3 regions of the Pseudomonas rhizozeae genome follow, and region 1 is predicted to be linked to each of the others. Evidence: predicted binding sites of a transcription regulator. Region 1 holds the regulator's gene; each other region holds the start of a gene.
The links. The regulator sigma-54, encoded in region 1, starts transcription at its own class of promoters, with help from an activator protein. The targets are predictions, from matches to a motif close to ANTGGCATNNANNTTGCTNT.
Positions count from the first base shown of each region.

Region 2: a site for sigma-54 is predicted at 2,685-2,704, ahead of RG836_RS10945 (flagellar basal body rod protein FlgF). Genes of this name have one in related genera too.
Region 3: a site for sigma-54 is predicted at 3,632-3,651, ahead of RG836_RS16840 (pilin). Genes of this name have one in related genera too.

Region 1 is NZ_JAVLSB010000007.1:76,495-82,038, forward strand. Features, by position in the region: gene RG836_RS01500 (KpsF/GutQ family sugar-phosphate isomerase) at 1-383, shown strand, start outside; gene RG836_RS01505 (KdsC family phosphatase) at 384-908, shown strand; gene lptC (LPS export ABC transporter periplasmic protein LptC) at 915-1,487, shown strand; gene lptA (lipopolysaccharide transport periplasmic protein LptA) at 1,474-2,022, shown strand; gene lptB (LPS export ABC transporter ATP-binding protein) at 2,022-2,747, shown strand; gene RG836_RS01525 (RNA polymerase factor sigma-54) at 2,935-4,428, shown strand; gene hpf (ribosome hibernation-promoting factor, HPF/YfiA family) at 4,502-4,810, shown strand; gene ptsN (PTS IIA-like nitrogen regulatory protein PtsN) at 4,823-5,287, shown strand; gene rapZ (RNase adapter RapZ) at 5,290-5,544, shown strand, end outside.
Region 2 is NZ_JAVLSB010000035.1:9,740-15,283, forward strand. Features, by position in the region: gene RG836_RS10930 (flagellar basal body P-ring protein FlgI) at 1-284, opposite strand, end outside; gene flgH (flagellar basal body L-ring protein FlgH) at 312-1,007, opposite strand; gene flgG (flagellar basal-body rod protein FlgG) at 1,059-1,844, opposite strand; gene RG836_RS10945 (flagellar basal body rod protein FlgF) at 1,890-2,630, opposite strand; gene RG836_RS10950 (sigma-54-dependent transcriptional regulator) at 2,946-4,505, opposite strand; gene phhA (phenylalanine 4-monooxygenase) at 4,888-5,544, shown strand, end outside.
Region 3 is NZ_JAVLSB010000047.1:268,647-274,190, reverse strand. Features, by position in the region: gene RG836_RS16855 (DUF748 domain-containing protein) at 1-1,918, shown strand, start outside; gene RG836_RS16850 (DUF2845 domain-containing protein) at 1,918-2,214, shown strand; gene RG836_RS16845 (BON domain-containing protein) at 2,504-2,860, opposite strand; gene RG836_RS16840 (pilin) at 3,170-3,586, opposite strand; gene pilB (type IV-A pilus assembly ATPase PilB) at 3,812-5,512, shown strand; gene RG836_RS16830 (type II secretion system F family protein) at 5,515-5,544, shown strand, end outside.

The DNA of each region.
Region 1 (5,544 bases):
TGCTGAAAGTCGAGAACGTGATGCACGCCGGTGAAGAATTGCCCCACGTCCAGCGCGGCACCCTGCTCAAGGATGCCTTGATGGAAATGACCCGCAAGGGCCTGGGCATGACAGTGATTCTCGAAGCCGACGGCACACTCGCCGGGATCTTCACGGACGGTGACTTGCGCCGTTCGCTGGACCGCGCCATCGACATTCACCGCGCAACCATTGACGATGTCATGACCGCCCACGGCAAAACCGCCCGCGCGGAAATGCTCGCGGCCGAGGCTTTGAAGATCATGGAAGACAATAAAATCAGCGCCTTGGTCGTCGTCGACACCCACGACCGCCCGGTAGGCGCCTTGAACATGCACGACTTGCTGCGTGCGGGAGTGATGTAAATGAGCGCCGACCTGCTGCAACGTGGCCAACACATCAAACTGGCGGTGTTCGACGTCGATGGCGTATTGACCGACGGACGCCTGTACTTCCTCGAAGACGGCAGCGAATTCAAGACCTTCAACACGCTGGATGGCCAAGGCATCAAGATGTTGATGGCAGCCGGCGTCCAGACCGCTATCATCAGCGGCCGCAAGACACCGGTGGTCGAGCGGCGGGCGAAAAACCTTGGCATCCCCCATCTTTATCAGGGGCGCGAAGACAAACTGGTGGTGCTCGACGAGCTTCTTGCCCAACTCAACCTAAGCTATGAACAAGTGGCTTACCTGGGCGATGACCTTCCGGACCTGCCGGTGATCCGCCGCGTAGGGCTGGGCATGGCGGTGGCCAATGCCGCGGGTTTCGTGCGCGAGCATGCCCACGGTATTACCCAGGCCCGGGGGGGCGAAGGTGCCGCCCGTGAGTTCTGTGAATTGATCCTGCGCGCCCAGGGCCGACTTGAAACGGCCAATGCCGCGTACCTGTGAGTGCTTATGCTGAGTAAAAAGATTCGAAACATCCTGGTGTTCGGTATTATCGCGGCGCTGTTTGCCGCGGTCGGTTACTGGAACATCAGCCCGGAACGCTTTCTCGACCAGCCGGTGGCCAAGGTCGACGAAACGGCGATCGACTATTACGCGATCAACGCCCACAGCAAGCAGTACTTGCCGGACGGCAAGTTGCAGTATGAGATGACTTCCGACAAGGTCGAGCACCTGAAGGCCACCGAAGTGACCCTGCTGACCAACCCGGACTTGAACATGTTTCGTGGTACCGAGTTTCCCTGGCACGTGCAGAGCTTGCGCGGCGAGGTCAATCCGGACGGCACCGAAGTGGAGCTGATCGACTCGGTACGCATCGCGCGCACCGACGCGAAAAACCGCCAGACCATCATTACCAGCAGTCGTATGACCGTGTTCCCCAAGCAGCAATATGCGCAAACCGAACAAGCCGTTAGAATCGACGGCGCTGGTGGCGTGTCGACTGGCAAGGGAATGAAAGCGTATTTGAAAGAAAGCAGGATACACCTGCTATCGAACGTAAGAGGACAGTATGAGGCTCGTTAAAACCCTCCCTATTTTGCTCGGTCTGAGCGCAGCACTGGGAAGCGTGAGCGCCTGGGCTCTGCCGAACGATCAGCAACAGCCGATCCGCATCCAGGCCGACGACGCCCAACTGGACGACAAGCAAGGCATCGCCACCTACACCGGTGACGTGATCATTACCCAGGGTTCGATGAAGGTCACCGGCAACACCGTGACCATCACTCGCACCCAAACGGGCGACATCGACGTAGTGACCTCGGTGGGCAATCTGGCCTACTTCGAGCAGTTGCAGACCGCGGGTGACACCAAGCCTGTTCAGGGCTACGGCGTTACCATCCAGTACCACGCCGCGCAAGATCGCGTCGTACTGATCGACCGCGCCAAGGTCATCGACAAGGACGGCAACGTTACACAGGGCGAAAAAATCGTCTACGACACCAAGACCAAGCGCGCCAGCGCCGGCCGTGCCACCGGCAGCAAGGTGACCGAGTCGCGCCCGCGCATCGACATGGTGATCCAGCCGAAAAAGAAAACTGACGAGCAGAAGGCCCCTTAATGGCAACCCTGAAAGCTCAGCATCTGGCCAAGAGCTACAAGAGCCGCCAGGTCGTGCGCGACGTCAGCCTGTCCATCGACAGCGGTCAGATCGTCGGTTTGCTCGGCCCCAACGGCGCCGGCAAGACCACCTGCTTCTACATGATCGTCGGCCTGGTGCAGGCGGATCAGGGTCGTGTGCTGATCGATGACCTCGACGTCAGCCACCAGCCGATGCACGGCCGAGCCAAGGCCGGGATCGGCTATCTGCCGCAGGAAGCCTCGATCTTCCGCAAACTGTCGGTGGCCGACAACATCATGGCCATCCTCGAGACCCGCAAGGAACTCGACAAGGCCGGCCGTCGCAAGGAACTGGAAAGCCTGCTGCAGGAATTCCACATCAGCCACATTCGCGACAACCTGGGCATGAGCCTGTCCGGCGGTGAACGTCGCCGCGTAGAAATCGCCCGCGCCCTCGCCACCGCACCGAAATTCATCCTGCTCGACGAACCCTTCGCCGGCGTGGACCCGATCTCGGTGGGCGACATCAAACAGATCATCCATCACCTCAAGGCCAAGGGCATTGGCGTGCTGATCACCGACCACAACGTCCGTGAAACCCTGGATATCTGCGAGACCGCCTACATCGTCAACGATGGCCAACTGATCGCCGAAGGCGATTCCGCCACTATCCTGGCCAACGAGCTGGTCAAGGAAGTGTATCTGGGCCACGAGTTCCGCCTGTAAGCATTGCGAGGCCTGGCGAGTCGTCAGAGCGCCCGGGACAGTTAATACACTTGGTGTGTTTTTTATTGTTACGGCGCTCTAGGCAAACACCGAGGTTTCAGGCATATAATTTGCTTATGTTTGGCGCTCCGGCGCCCTGTAGTGGATGGCGCATGTGCGCCGGCGAATAAGGTGTTAAGCCCCTGCCATGAAACCATCGCTAGTCTTGAGAATGGGCCAGCAGCTGACGATGACACCTCAGCTGCAACAGGCCATCCGCCTGCTCCAATTGTCGACCCTGGACCTGCAACAGGAAATCCAGGAGGCATTGGAGTCCAATCCGATGCTCGAACGCCAGGAAGAAGGCGACGACTTCGATAACGCTGACCCGCTGGCCGACAATGTCGAGCAGAAGCCGAACACCGATATCCAGGAACCCTCCTACCAGGAAAGCGCCCCGACGGTGGACAACCTCGAGGAAGGCGACTGGAACGAGCGCATCCCCAATGAGTTGCCGGTCGATACCGCCTGGGAAGACGTTTATCAGACCAGCGCCAGCAGCCTGCCCAGCAACGATGACGACGAGTGGGATTTCACTACCCGCACCTCCGCCGGCGAAAGCTTGCAGAGCCACCTGCTGTGGCAACTGAACCTGGCGCCGATGTCCGACACTGATCGCCTGATCGCCGTCACTCTGATCGACTGCATCAACAATCAGGGCTACCTGGACGAAACCCTTGAGGAAATCCTCGAAGCCTTCGACCCGGAACTGGACATCGAGCTGGATGAGATCGAAGCCGTCCTGCACCGCATCCAGCAATTCGAACCGGCCGGCATCGGCGCTCGCAACCTGGGCGAGTGCCTGCTACTGCAATTGCGTCAACTGCCGGCGAAAACGCCTTGGCTGGCCGAGGCCAAGCGCCTGGTCGGCGATTACATTGACCTGCTCGGCAGCCGCGATTACAGCCAGTTGATGCGTCGCATGAAACTCAAGGAAGACGAGCTGCGCCAAGTCATCGAACTGGTGCAAAGCCTCAATCCGCGCCCGGGCTCACAGATCGAATCCACCGAAGCCGAATACGTTGTACCTGACGTGATCGTGCGCAAGGACAATGAACGCTGGCTCGTGGAGCTGAACCAAGAGTCGGTGCCGCGCTTGCGGGTCAATGCCCAGTACGCCGGTTTCGTCCGTCGCGCCGACACCAGCGCCGACAACACCTTCATGCGCAACCAGTTGCAGGAAGCGCGCTGGTTCATCAAGAGCCTGCAAAGCCGCAACGAAACCCTGATGAAAGTGGCTACGCAGATCGTCGAGCATCAGCGCGGCTTCCTGGAATACGGCGACGAAGCGATGAAGCCGTTGGTCCTGCACGACATCGCCGAAGCGGTGGGCATGCACGAATCGACCATTTCACGGGTGACCACGCAAAAATTCATGCATACCCCACGGGGCATATATGAGCTGAAATACTTTTTCTCCAGCCACGTCAGCACCTCCGAAGGCGGCGAATGCTCGTCCACGGCGATCCGCGCGATCATCAAAAAACTGGTTGCCGCGGAAAATCAGAAAAAGCCGTTGAGTGACAGCAAGATCGCTGGTTTACTGGAGGCACAAGGCATTCAGGTGGCTCGCCGCACCGTCGCCAAGTACCGCGAGTCCCTCGGGATCGCGCCTTCGAGCGAACGCAAGCGGTTGATGTAAGCCACGCCACAGCGTTCCAGTGGTAGACCATCAGGTCTACCGCTTTATGCACTGGCAACGAAGGAGAAGCTGTATGCAAGTCAACATCAGTGGACACCAACTGGAAGTGACCGAACCCCTGCGCACCTACATCGGCGAGAAACTCGAACGATTAGAAAGGCATTTCGACAAGATCACCAACGTGCAGGTCACGATGACAGTCGAGAAGTTGAAGCAGAAAATCGAAGCCACCTTGCATATTCCCGGCAACGAAGTGGTCGCCAACGCTGAGCATACCGACATGTATGCAGCGATCGACGCACTCACCGACAAGCTGGACAAACAACTCAAAAAGCATAAGGAAAAGACCCAGAGCCTCCTCCAGGGCGCGACCGGTCGTTAACACTCCCCACCCATGATCCGACTTGAAAGCATCCTGACCCCCGGCCGTTCCCTTGTGAACGTGCCGGGCGGCAGCAAAAAGAAAGCCCTCGAACAAATTGCGAACCTGATCCACCGCGAGGTGCCTGATCTGGCCATGCAGGACGTCTTCGAGAGCCTGGTCGCCCGTGAAAAACTGGGTTCCACCGGTTTTGGCAACGGCATCGCCATTCCCCACTGCCGCCTCAAAGGCTGCACCATGCCCGTCAGTGCCTTGATGCACCTCGACGCGCCAATCGATTTCGACGCCATCGACGGCGCACCGGTCGACCTGCTGTTTGTACTGCTGGTCCCGGAAGCGGCTACCGATGCGCACCTGGAGCTGTTGCGCCAGATCGCCAGCATGCTCGATCGCAAGGAAGTACGTGAAAAACTGCGCAGCGCCCCGAATAATCAAGCCTTGTATCAGGTTGTCCTGGACGAGCAAAACGGTCAGTAACCATGCGCTTGATCATCGTCAGCGGCCGCTCAGGCTCGGGTAAAAGTACGGCGCTCGATGTCCTTGAGGACAACGGCTACTACTGCATCGACAACCTACCCGCCGGCTTGCTGCCGGAATTGGCGGAGCGCGCCTTGATCCACACCGAACTGGCGCAACCGCTGGTGGCCGTGTCGATCGATGCACGTAATCTGCCCAGCCACCTTTCGCGCTTCCCTTCCCTGCTCGAAGAAGTCCGCAGCCGACATATCAAATGT
Region 2 (5,544 bases), on a different contig from region 1:
TTGGCGAACGCCGGCAAATCGGCGCTGATCGACACGGCGGCAACGTTCTTCAACTGCACGTTGCCCGAACCGGGCGGCACCTTGATCCCGAACTGCGAGAGCATGTTGTTGAAGGTCTGCAGGGTGAACGGGGTCTGCGTGGTCTGGTCACCGGTGCCGTTAAGCCCGACGACCAGGCCGTAGCCGATCAACTGGTTGGAACGCACGCCGGAAATACTGGCGATGTCCTTCAGCCGCTCGGCTTGAGCACCGAAGGCCGCGGACAGCAAACAAGCGGCCACCATCAGGTGTTTAAGATTCAACGTAGCCACCTAGAAAGGGAACAGCGGGCTGAGGAAGAAACGGTCGAACCAGCCTGGCTGACTCGCGTCGGCAAACGCACCGGTGCCCGAATAGGTGATGCGTGCATCGGCGACGCGGGTCGACGACACGGTGTTGTCGGTGGCGATGTCATCGGCGCGGACCATGCCGGCGATGCGCACCAGCTCGTCGCCGGTGTTGAGGGTCAGCCACTTCTCGCCACGCACGGCAATGATGCCGTTGGGCAGCACGTCCGCCACCGTCACGGTGATCGAACCGGTCAGGCTGTTGCTCTGCCCGGACTTGCTGTCACCCTTGGTCGCGCGGTTGCCTTCGTAGCCGACGTCGAGGCTCAGGTCACCGCCGCCCACCGGGTTATTGGTGTTCAAACCACCACCGAAAAACGAGCTCAGGCCGATGCCGGTCTTGCTGTTCTTGGCCACTTGCGAGTTGGCGTTCTTGCTCGCCTGGGTGCGCTCGTTCAGGGTGATGGTGATGATGTCACCGACCCGGAACGCCTTGCGATCGCTGTACAGGTTCTGCTCGAACCCGGCCTGATAGATCGAGCCATTGTTGGCCGCAGCCGGCAGCGGCGTGCGCGGCAACACCGGGGCGTAATACGGGTCATTGGGCTTCGGCGCCGGGGCGACACAGCCCGTCAGCACGGCGATCCCACTCAGTGCGAGAACAGATACAAAGCGTTTCATGACCCTACCTCACGGTGTTGCAGGCGACCTTATGGCCGCCTCATAGACTGATTACAGATTCTGCGTTACGAACGAGAGCATCTGGTCGGCGGTGGAAATCACCTTGGAGTTCATCTCGTAGGCGCGTTGGGTAGTGATCATGTTGACCATCTCCTCAACGGTGCTGACGTTGGATGTTTCCAAGGTGTTCTGCAGCGTGCTGCCGAAACCGTTCAGGCCAGGCGTGCCGATCTGTGGCGCGCCGCTGGCGGCGGTTTCCAGGAACAGGTTGTTACCCACTGCTTGCAGGCCGGCCGGGTTGATGAAGTCGGCGGTTTGCAGGTTGCCGATCACTTGCGCGGCCGGGTTGCCAGGCACGGTGATCGACACGGTGCCGTCGCGGCCGACGGTGAACGTCTGGGCATCAGGCGGAATCACGATCGCCGGTTCCAGGGCGAAGCCGCTGGCGTTGACGATCTGGCCATTGGAGTCGAGGTGGAACGTACCGTCACGGGTGTAAGACGTAGTGCCGTCCGGTTGCAGGATCTGGAAGAACCCGCGGCCGTCGACGGCCAGGTCGAGCGGCTGCTCGGTGGTCTGCAGGCTGCCGGCGCTGAAGTTTTTCTGGGTGCCAACGATGCGCACACCAGTACCCACTTGCAGGCCCGAAGGCAGTTCGCTGTCCTGAGTCGACTGAGCGCCCGGCTGGCGTTTGATCTGGTAGAGCAAGTCCTGGAATTCGGCGCGGTCACGTTTGAAACCCGTGGTCGACACGTTGGCCAGGTTGTTGGAAATGGTGGTGAGGTTGGTGTCCTGGGCGGACAGACCGGTTTTGGCAACCCATAGAGCCGGAAGCATTCGATTCTCCTCGTGCGCCTGTTTTACGGCGCGACGTTCTGGTAATTAGCTGATCTGCAAGACCCGAGCCATGGCCTGGTCATCGTCTTTGGCGGTGTTCATCATCTTGATGTGCAGCTCGAACTGCTTGGCCAGGGCCAGCACCGAGGTCATTTCTTCCACGGCGTTGACGTTGCTCGACTCCAGGAAACCGGAGATCAGCTTGACGTCGGCATCGGCCTGCGCAGGGCGGCCGTCCTTGGTCTGGATCGAACCGTCCAGGCCTTTGGTCATGTTCTTGAAGTCCGGGTTGACCAGTTTGATCCGGTCGACTTCGGCCATCACCCGCGGGCCTTCGCCCATGGCGCGGATGCTGATGGTGCCGTCTTCGCCGACTTCGATTTGCTGCTCGGGCGGCACGGCGATCGGACCGCCATTGCCCATCACCGGCATGCCGTTGCCGGCGCGCAATACGCCGAGGGCGTCGATGTTGAGGCTGCCGGTGCGCACGTAGCTTTCACCGCCATTGGGGTTCTGCACGGCGATCCAGCCATTGCCGGTGACGGCGACATCGAGGTCGCGGCCGGTTTCCACCAGCGAGCCGGGGCTGAAGTCCGTGGCCGGACGCTCGGTCATGGCAAACGCCCGCGCCGGAAAGCTGTCACCGAACACCGGCATCGAACGGGCCTGTTCCAGGTCCTTCTGAAAACCGTTGGTGGAAATGTTGGCCAGGTTGTTGGCATGCGCCTTCTGCGCCAGCGCATTCTGGCTGGCCCCGGTCATTGCCACATAAAGGTACTTGTCCACAGTCTTTCCTCTGCATGCCGGACGTTTGCCGCCCACTGCTGTACTGCTGAGCCATAAGCAAATAGCAGACCAACTTTAATTTGGCGCCGCCGGGCCCGGCAAACAAAGGACTTGAGGGGATTTTGCGGAAAAAGGGATTTGTCCCAGAGACGAAAAACCGGCGGTGTTATGCCGGTTTGTGGCAAGGGCCGGCCAGAGCCTGGCCGATATAAAAAACGGTGGTGAAAGAAACGGCCGAGCGACACCTACTTCTGTGGCGAGGGGGCAAGCCCCCTCACCATAGAAGCGGTCGTCCAACCCTAGCGCAGGGCGGACTCAGGCATCGGTCTTGCCCACCTCATATTCGCGCAATTTATTGGCAATGGTGGTATGCGAAACCCCCAACCGCTTGCCCAGTTGGCGGCTGCTGGGGTGTTCGGCATAGAGCTGCTCCAGCACCGCTTTCTCGAAGCGCCCAACGATTGCGTCCAGCCCGCCCTCAAGGGAAAACTCGCCAAGCGGCTGACGCACGCCGTAATCCGGCAGGCGAATGTGCTCGGCTTTCACCGTGCCGCCCTCGCACAACGAGACCGCCTGGAACAACACGTTTTCCAGTTGCCGCACGTTGCCCGGCCAGCGGTAGTGACGCAAACGTTCCAGCGCCGCCGGTGCCAGTTTCGGCAGCGGGCAACCGATCTGCCGACTGGCCTGGTCGAGGAAGTGCTCCACCAGTGGCGGCAAACCGTCGAGGCATTCGCGCAACGGCGGGATGTGCAACGACAGCACATTCAAACGGTGATACAGGTCCTGGCGAAACTCGCCACGGGCGCACAATTCGGAGAGATCCACCTGAGTTGCGCAGATCACCCGCACGTCGAGGTACACCTCCTCATCACTGCCGACACGGCGGAAGCAACCGTCCTGCAAAAAGCGCAGCAATTTCACTTGCAAGCGCGGGCTCATTTCTCCGACGCCATCGAGAAACAAGGTGCCGCCCGCGGTCAATTCCAGCAGCCCGAGCTTGCCTTCGGCACGCGCCCCTTCGAACGCACCGGGGCCGTAGCCGAACAGCTCGGTCTCGGCCATGGACTCTGGCAACCCGGCGCAATTGAGCGCCATCAGCGGCGACTGCCCACGCGGACTGGCCAGGTGACAGGCGCGAGCGAGCAATTCCTTGCCGGTGCCGGTTTCGCCTTCTATCAATAGCGGAGCATCCACCGGTGCCATGCGCCGTGCCTCACGGACCACGGCGGCCATCACTTTCGAGCTCTGGAAAATACTGTCGAAGCCGCGCAATTCCTGTTTGCGCACGTTGTAAATCCGCTCGCCGACGCGGTCCGCCCGGTGCAGGGTCAATACCGCACCGGCCATGGCTTCGCTGTCGTCATGTTCCGATTGCAACGGCGCGATGTCCGCCAGAAACACATCGCCCTTGACCTTGACCCGCAACCCATTGATCCGCGATTTGCTGGCGCGCACCAGTTCCGGCAGGTCGAACTCCTCGGCGTAGCGCGACAGCGGAATGCCCGGCACTTCATCCACCCGCACCCCCAGCAACTGCGCCGCCGCCCGGTTGGCCGCGACAATCGAGCCGCCCATGTCGATCGACAACACCGGGAACTCCAAAGCGCCGAGCAAAGCATTCAACTCCATGTGCCGGCGCTCGCTGGGCATCAGCCCGACCCGCTTGACCCCGAACACCCCCGCGATGGCTTCGAACTGTGGGCGCAACGCCTGGAATTGCAGGTTGATCAGGTTCGGGCAATGCAGATAGATCGCGTTGCCGTGCTCGCCGCCGACTTCGCCACGGGCTACGTTGATGTTGTACTCGACGAGCAGGTTGAGAATGTCGCGCAGGATGCCGATGCGGTTCTGGCAATGGACTTTGATACGCATATAAAGGCCCGGATAACGATGTTTAAGGTGTGAGACAGCCGAGAGTACGGTGGGAGCGAGCCCGCTCGCGAACGCGTCGGCAAATTCACCCGAGAGGTGACGGAATTCGCGAGCAGGCTCGCTCCCAAAAGAAAGTTCTGCGCCATTTTCTTTGGCTAGGCACAGATAACTGTCAAGATTATGTGACAGCTAACGGTAGATTCCCACCTCGCTTGCCAAGTCTTTGCGCGATCACTCTTTCTTTGTAACGAAAACTTTACGATCGCCTGGGAAATTTCCCACACATCAGGGGCGCCTCCCACTGCAACTTCCCCCCGCTTCGGGTTATCTCTTGCTGCATAGCCGCTTAAAACAACAACGAATTCCCTCGCAGGAGAGCAGCATGAAGCAGACGCAGTACGTGGCCCGCGAGCCCGACGCGCAAGGTTTTATCGACTACCCCGCTGAAGAACACGCAGTGTGGAACACGCTGATCACTCGTCAACTGAAAGTGATTGAAGGGCGTGCGTGCCAGGAGTATCTGGACGGTATCGAAAAACTCGGCCTGCCCCACGACCGCATTCCGCAATTGGCTGAAATCAACCAGGTCCTCGGTGCGACCACCGGCTGGCAAGTTGCCCGCGTGCCGGCACTGATTCCCTTCCAGACTTTTTTCGAATTGCTCGCCAACAAGCAGTTTCCGGTGGCGACCTTTATCCGTACCCGCGAAGAACTGGATTATTTGCAAGAGCCGGACATTTTCCACGAGATTTTTGGCCACTGCCCGCTGCTGACCAACCCTTGGTTTGCCGAATTTACCCACACCTACGGCAAACTCGGCCTACAAGCCACCAAGGAACAACGGGTGTACCTGGCGCGGTTGTACTGGATGACCATCGAGTTCGGCCTGGTCGATACACCCCAGGGCCAGCGCATTTACGGCGGCGGCATTCTCTCGTCGCCGAAAGAAACGGTTTACAGCCTGTCCAGCGAACCGGAACACCACGCGTTCGATCCGCTGGAGTGCATGCGCACGCCGTACCGCATCGACATTCTGCAA
Region 3 (5,544 bases), on a different contig from region 1:
CGACGCCGAGCCGGTCAATACGCCCGCAGCGGCCGACTCGCCGAAACCGGCACCTGCCGCCCCAAGCAAACCCTGGCAAGTGCTGATCAAGGACGTGCAGCTGCGCAACTATCAGGTTCACTTGGCCGATCGTAAGGCCCAGCCGCCCGTGGTGATCGATGTCGGGCCACTGAACCTCGACCTGAAGAATTTCGACAGCCTCAACGGATCGCCCTTTGCCCTGAAGCTCGACACCGGCATCGGCAAGCAGGGCAAGCTGACCGCCGACGGCGAGGTCAACCTGGCACCGGTCGCGGCCAAGCTCAATGTGCAAACCAAGGACATCGACTTGCGTGTGGCGCAGTCCTACATCAGCCCGTTCATTCGCCTGGAACTGCGCAGCGGCATGCTCGGCAGTGACTTGGCGGTAGATCTGAAAAGTACCGATCCGCTGGCCTTCAGCGTGACCGGCCGGGCGCAAGTCGATCAACTGCATACCCTCGACACCCTCAAGACCCGCGATTTCCTCAAGTGGCAGCAACTGCTGGTCGAAGGCTTCAATTATCAACATGGCGACAGCCTGTCGATCGACCGCGTGAAACTGTTCCAGCCCTACGCGCGCTTCATGATCAACGACGATCGCAGCACCAACGTCGATGATCTGCTGATTCCGCAACCGGCCGACAGCGCACCGAAAACCGCCGCCGCCAAACCCGCTGCCAGCAAGGACAAGCCTCTGGGCATTCATGTGGGTGGCATCGATATCAACGATGGCTCGGCCAACTTCGCCGACTTCAGCCTGACACCTAACTTCGCCACCGCCGTGCAACAACTCAACGGTCAGATCGGCACCATCGACAGTCGTCAGGCCAAGCCCGCCACCGTCGACGTCAAAGGCAAAGTCGATCGGTATGCGCCGGTCACGATCAAAGGCGCGGTCAACCCGTTCGACCCCATGGCCAGTCTAGACATCGCCACCAGTTTCAAACGGGTCGAGCTGACCACCCTGACGCCCTACTCCGGCAAGTTCGCCGGTTACCGCATCCGCAAGGGCCGGCTTAATCTAGACCTGCATTACCTGATCACCAAGGGCCAATTGAAGGCTGAAAACAAAGTGGTGGTCGAGCAATTGCAACTCGGCGAGAAAGTCGACAGCCCGGACGCGGTCAACCTGCCGCTGAAACTGGCCATCGCCCTGCTCAAGGACGTCGACGGCAAGATTTCCATCGAGCTGCCGGTGACCGGCGACCTGAACAACCCGCAATTCAGTGTGATGCCTATCGTTTGGCAAACCCTGCGCAACCTGATCGTCAAAGCCGCCGCCGCGCCGTTCAAACTGATCGGCGGGCTGGTCAGTGGCGGCGGCTCACAGGATCTGGGCAGCGTGTCCTTCGCCCCTGGTTCCAGCGATCTGAGCAAAGACGCCGAAGCGGCCCTGGTTAAACTCGCACAAGCACTCAAGGAACGTCCGGCGCTGCGCCTGGAAATCGAAGGCACTGCCGCTGCCAGCAGCGACGGCCCGTTGATCGCCGAGCAACGCCTGGAACGTGAATACCAATACAACTACTACAAGATCCTGCAGCGCCGTGGCGACAAGGTGCCGGCGCAGGCATCGCTGCTGGAAGTGCCGGAAAGCGAGAAAGCACCGCTGTTGGAAGGCATCTACCGCACTCGCTTGAAAGTCCAGCCGCCGGTGGAATGGCAGGATTTGGGCAAGGAAGAACGCACGGCGAAATTGCGCGAGGGGCTGATCAAGTTCTGGGGCGCCAGCGATGTGCTGCTGCGGCAACTGGGCCAGGATCGCGCCAGCAGCATCAAGGATTACCTGGTGGACAAAGCCCAGCTTGAGGATGACCGCGTGTACTTCATCGACGCCCACCTGGGCCAGGCCGAAAGCGATGGCCGAGTGATCACCCCTATGCACCTGGATGCAGAGTGATGCGAGCCCTTTGGTGGTGTGCTGCGGCGCTCATACTGAGCGCGGGCCCGGTTGCGGCGGCGGATACCCTGCGCTGTGGCAGCCAGTTGATCAGCGTCGGCGACCGATCCAGCGAAGTGCTGCAGAAGTGCGGCCAACCCGTGGCGCGGGATGGGCTGGGCTACAAGCGCAGCGCCAATCGTCGGGAAGAGTTTCAGGTCGAGGAATGGACCTACGGGCCGAACGGCGGGATGTACCAGTACTTGCGCTTCGAGGGTAATAGGCTGGTGCAGATCACCAGCAAGCGCGGGAACTGATCCCCGCCGCTACCCTAATCCCTTGTGGGAGCGAACCTGCTCGCGAATGCAGTGGGTCAGATGCATGCGATGCTGAAAGTGCCGACGTCATCGCGGGCAAGCCCGCTCCCACAGGGATCTCGTCGACTTCAACTTTTCTGCAGCCACAATAGAACAGGCCCCGACACAAGTGCCGGGGCCTGTAATGGCCATGTCCGTATGGCCGTTCGCATGAACTCCTTAGAGCGACAGTCGTATTACTCGGCTCGGCTGTCGCATCTTCTCCTTGTTCAAGCGAGAAGCTTAAGCCTTACTCGGCTTTCAGGCCGTCAGCCGATACAGCTTTGACGCCTTTGATTTTTTTGGTGATGGCTACTGCGGTGGTTTTCTGCGCATCAGTTACAGCGACAGTCGACGACAGCGATACAACACCTTTGTTGGTTTCGACTTTAATGTCGGAACCTGGAATGCCTTTCTCGGTGAGCAGGTCGCTTTTGACCTTGGTGGTGATCCAGGTATCGGAGGTAGCTTCTTTAGCCTGGGTAACTTCACCGGCTGCCAGCACCATTGGCGACTGAGTAGCCTGGGTGGTTTGAGCGAATGCAGCGTTGGCCATGGTCAGGGTCAGCGCGGTTGCAGTTGCGGCAGCGATAGCGAACTTCTTCATACGAGTAACTCCTGTTTTTCTATAAAGTCTGCTGGTGTCAGATTCAGCAGGGTTATCGTAGATATTGCGAACGCTGTGCCAACTTTGAGACAGTTGTTTTTTCTATATAAATCAACAACTTAATAAATCTAAAATTTTCCGGAATCATGCAAATTGCATGACCTCGAAGATTTCTACATGCAAGTTGCGGTTTTTTGAAAAGTTCCTAAGGTGCTGAATTTTTTGCAGTTTTCCAAACTGCTACAGATGACCTTTCCGCAGGCAAAAAAAAGCCCCGCAGTATTGGCGGGGCGTTTGATTTTAGTTTTTTTATCCTGCAGCAGCGGCGGCAGTGCAGCCTTTCGGCGCATATTCGGAGGTAGCACTAGTTTTGCATGACCACCCAGATGTGACGTCGCGAGTGAGCGTCACAGTTGCGTTGGTTACTGGAGCCGGAGCGTCTTTAAGCGTGCAGATAATGCTGTTGGCGGGACTTGCTCCGACAGTAATCGTGCAATGCGTTGTGGTGGCGTTCGAAGTGATCTTGTCAACTGTGGGAGAACCCGTACCTGAGTTGACCTGGTCCTCATAGTTAACCTTCAGCGCCGAAATCTCCGCCAGTCCCGCCGTGACCTTAGCTCGCGCCTGGTACTTCGAGTATGCCGGAATGGCAAACGTCGCCAAGATCCCAATGATCGCCACAACGATCAGCAGTTCGATAAGGGTGAAACCTTTTTGACTATTCATAGGCAGCTCCATGCATGAGGCGAATTCTCATGACCTGAGCAGACCCAAGCACAGCACATGCCAACGGCGTTGCGCCCCGCCTGCGGGAGCTTTTTCTGACAGAGGTGATGAAGTCCTACCCCATTAACCGCACTATCTGACGCTTTTTGTCACCTTGGTGTGGGACGTTTGGCTCGCTGGCTTGACTAGGCTATAAGTCATGAACTGTCTGCTTGCGGTAACCCCATGAACGATATCGTCTTAAGCGGTCTGGCCAAGCAATTGGTCCAGGCCGAGCTGCTGACCGACAAAAGCGCACAACAGGCCTATCAACAAGCCCTGCGTGGACGTATCTCGCTGGTCAGCTATCTGGTGCAGAACAAGATGGTCAAGAGTCGGCAAATCGCCGAAATCGCCTCAGAGCATTTCGGCGTGGCCCTGCTTGATCTCAACTGCCTCGACAAAGAGACCCAGCCCAAAGGCCTGGTCAGTGAAAAACTGGTGCGCCAGCATCACGCCCTGCCCTTATGGCGGCGCGGCAACAAGCTGTTCGTCGGCATCTCCGACCCGACCAACCACCAGGCCATCAACGACATTCAGTTCAGCACAGGCCTCAGCACCGAAGCGATCCTGGTGGAGGACGACAAACTCAGCCTGGCCATCGACAAGTTTTTCGACAGCGACGCCACCGGCCTCGAAGACATGGCCGACGTCGACCTCGATGGCCTCGACATCGAAGCCGTCGACGATAAGCGCCAGGACTCGATTGCCGGCCAGGACGCCGACGACGCGCCGGTGGTGCGCTTCGTCAACAAGATGCTGCTGGACGCGATCAAGGGCGGCTCGTCCGACCTGCATTTCGAGCCCTACGAAAAAACCTACCGAGTGCGAGTGCGTACCGACGGCATCCTGCGTGAGGTAGCGCGCCCACCCAGCCAGTTAGCCAACCGCATCGCCGCGCGGCTCAAGGTCATGGCCAGCCTGGACATTTCCGAGCGGCGCAAACCCCAGGACGGGCGGATCAAGATGCGCTTGTCGAAAAGCAAGTCGATCGATTTTCGGGTCAACACCCTGCCGACCCTGTGGGGCGAAAAAGTGGTGATCCGGATCCAGGATCCGACCAGCGCACAAATGGGCATCGACGCCCTCGGCTACGAGCCCGACCAGAAAGACCTGTACATGGCCGCCCTCAAGCAGCCACAAGGCCTGATCCTGGTGACCGGACCCACCGGCTCGGGCAAGACCGTGTCGCTGTACACCGGCCTGAACATCCTCAACACCGTCGACATCAACATCTCCACCGCCGAAGACCCGGTGGAGATCAACATCGAAGGCATCAACCAGGTCAACGTCAATCCACGGCAAGGCCTGGACTTCGCCCAAGCGCTGCGCTCGTTCCTGCGTCAGGACCCGGATGTGATCATGGTCGGTGAGATCCGTGACCTGGAAACCGCAGAAATCGCCATTAAAGCCGCGCAAACCGGGCACATGGTGCTTTCGACCCTGCACACCAATAGCGCCGCCGAAACCCTGACCCGCCTGCACAACATGGGCATTCCCGGTTTTAACATCGCTACGGCGGTGCATCTGATCATCGCCCAGCGCCTGGCGCGCAAACTGTGCAGCCACTGCAAGAAAGCCATCGAAATCCCGCGGGAGACGCTGATCAAGGAAGGTTTCCCCGAAGAGCGCATCGGCAGCTTCACCATTTACGAGCCGGTCGGCTGCGAACACTGCAACGGCGGCTACAAGGGCCGTGTCGGGATCTACGAGGTGGTGAAGAACACGCCGGAACTGCAACGGCTGATCATGGCCGAAGGCAACTCGCTGGAAATCGACGTGCAGATGCGCAAGGACGGCTTCAACGACCTGCGCACTTCCGGACTGCACAAGGCGATGCAGGGCATCACCAGTCTTGAAGAAATCAACCGGGTGACCAAGGACTGAACATGGCGGTGAAAGCGGCAAAACTCAACGTC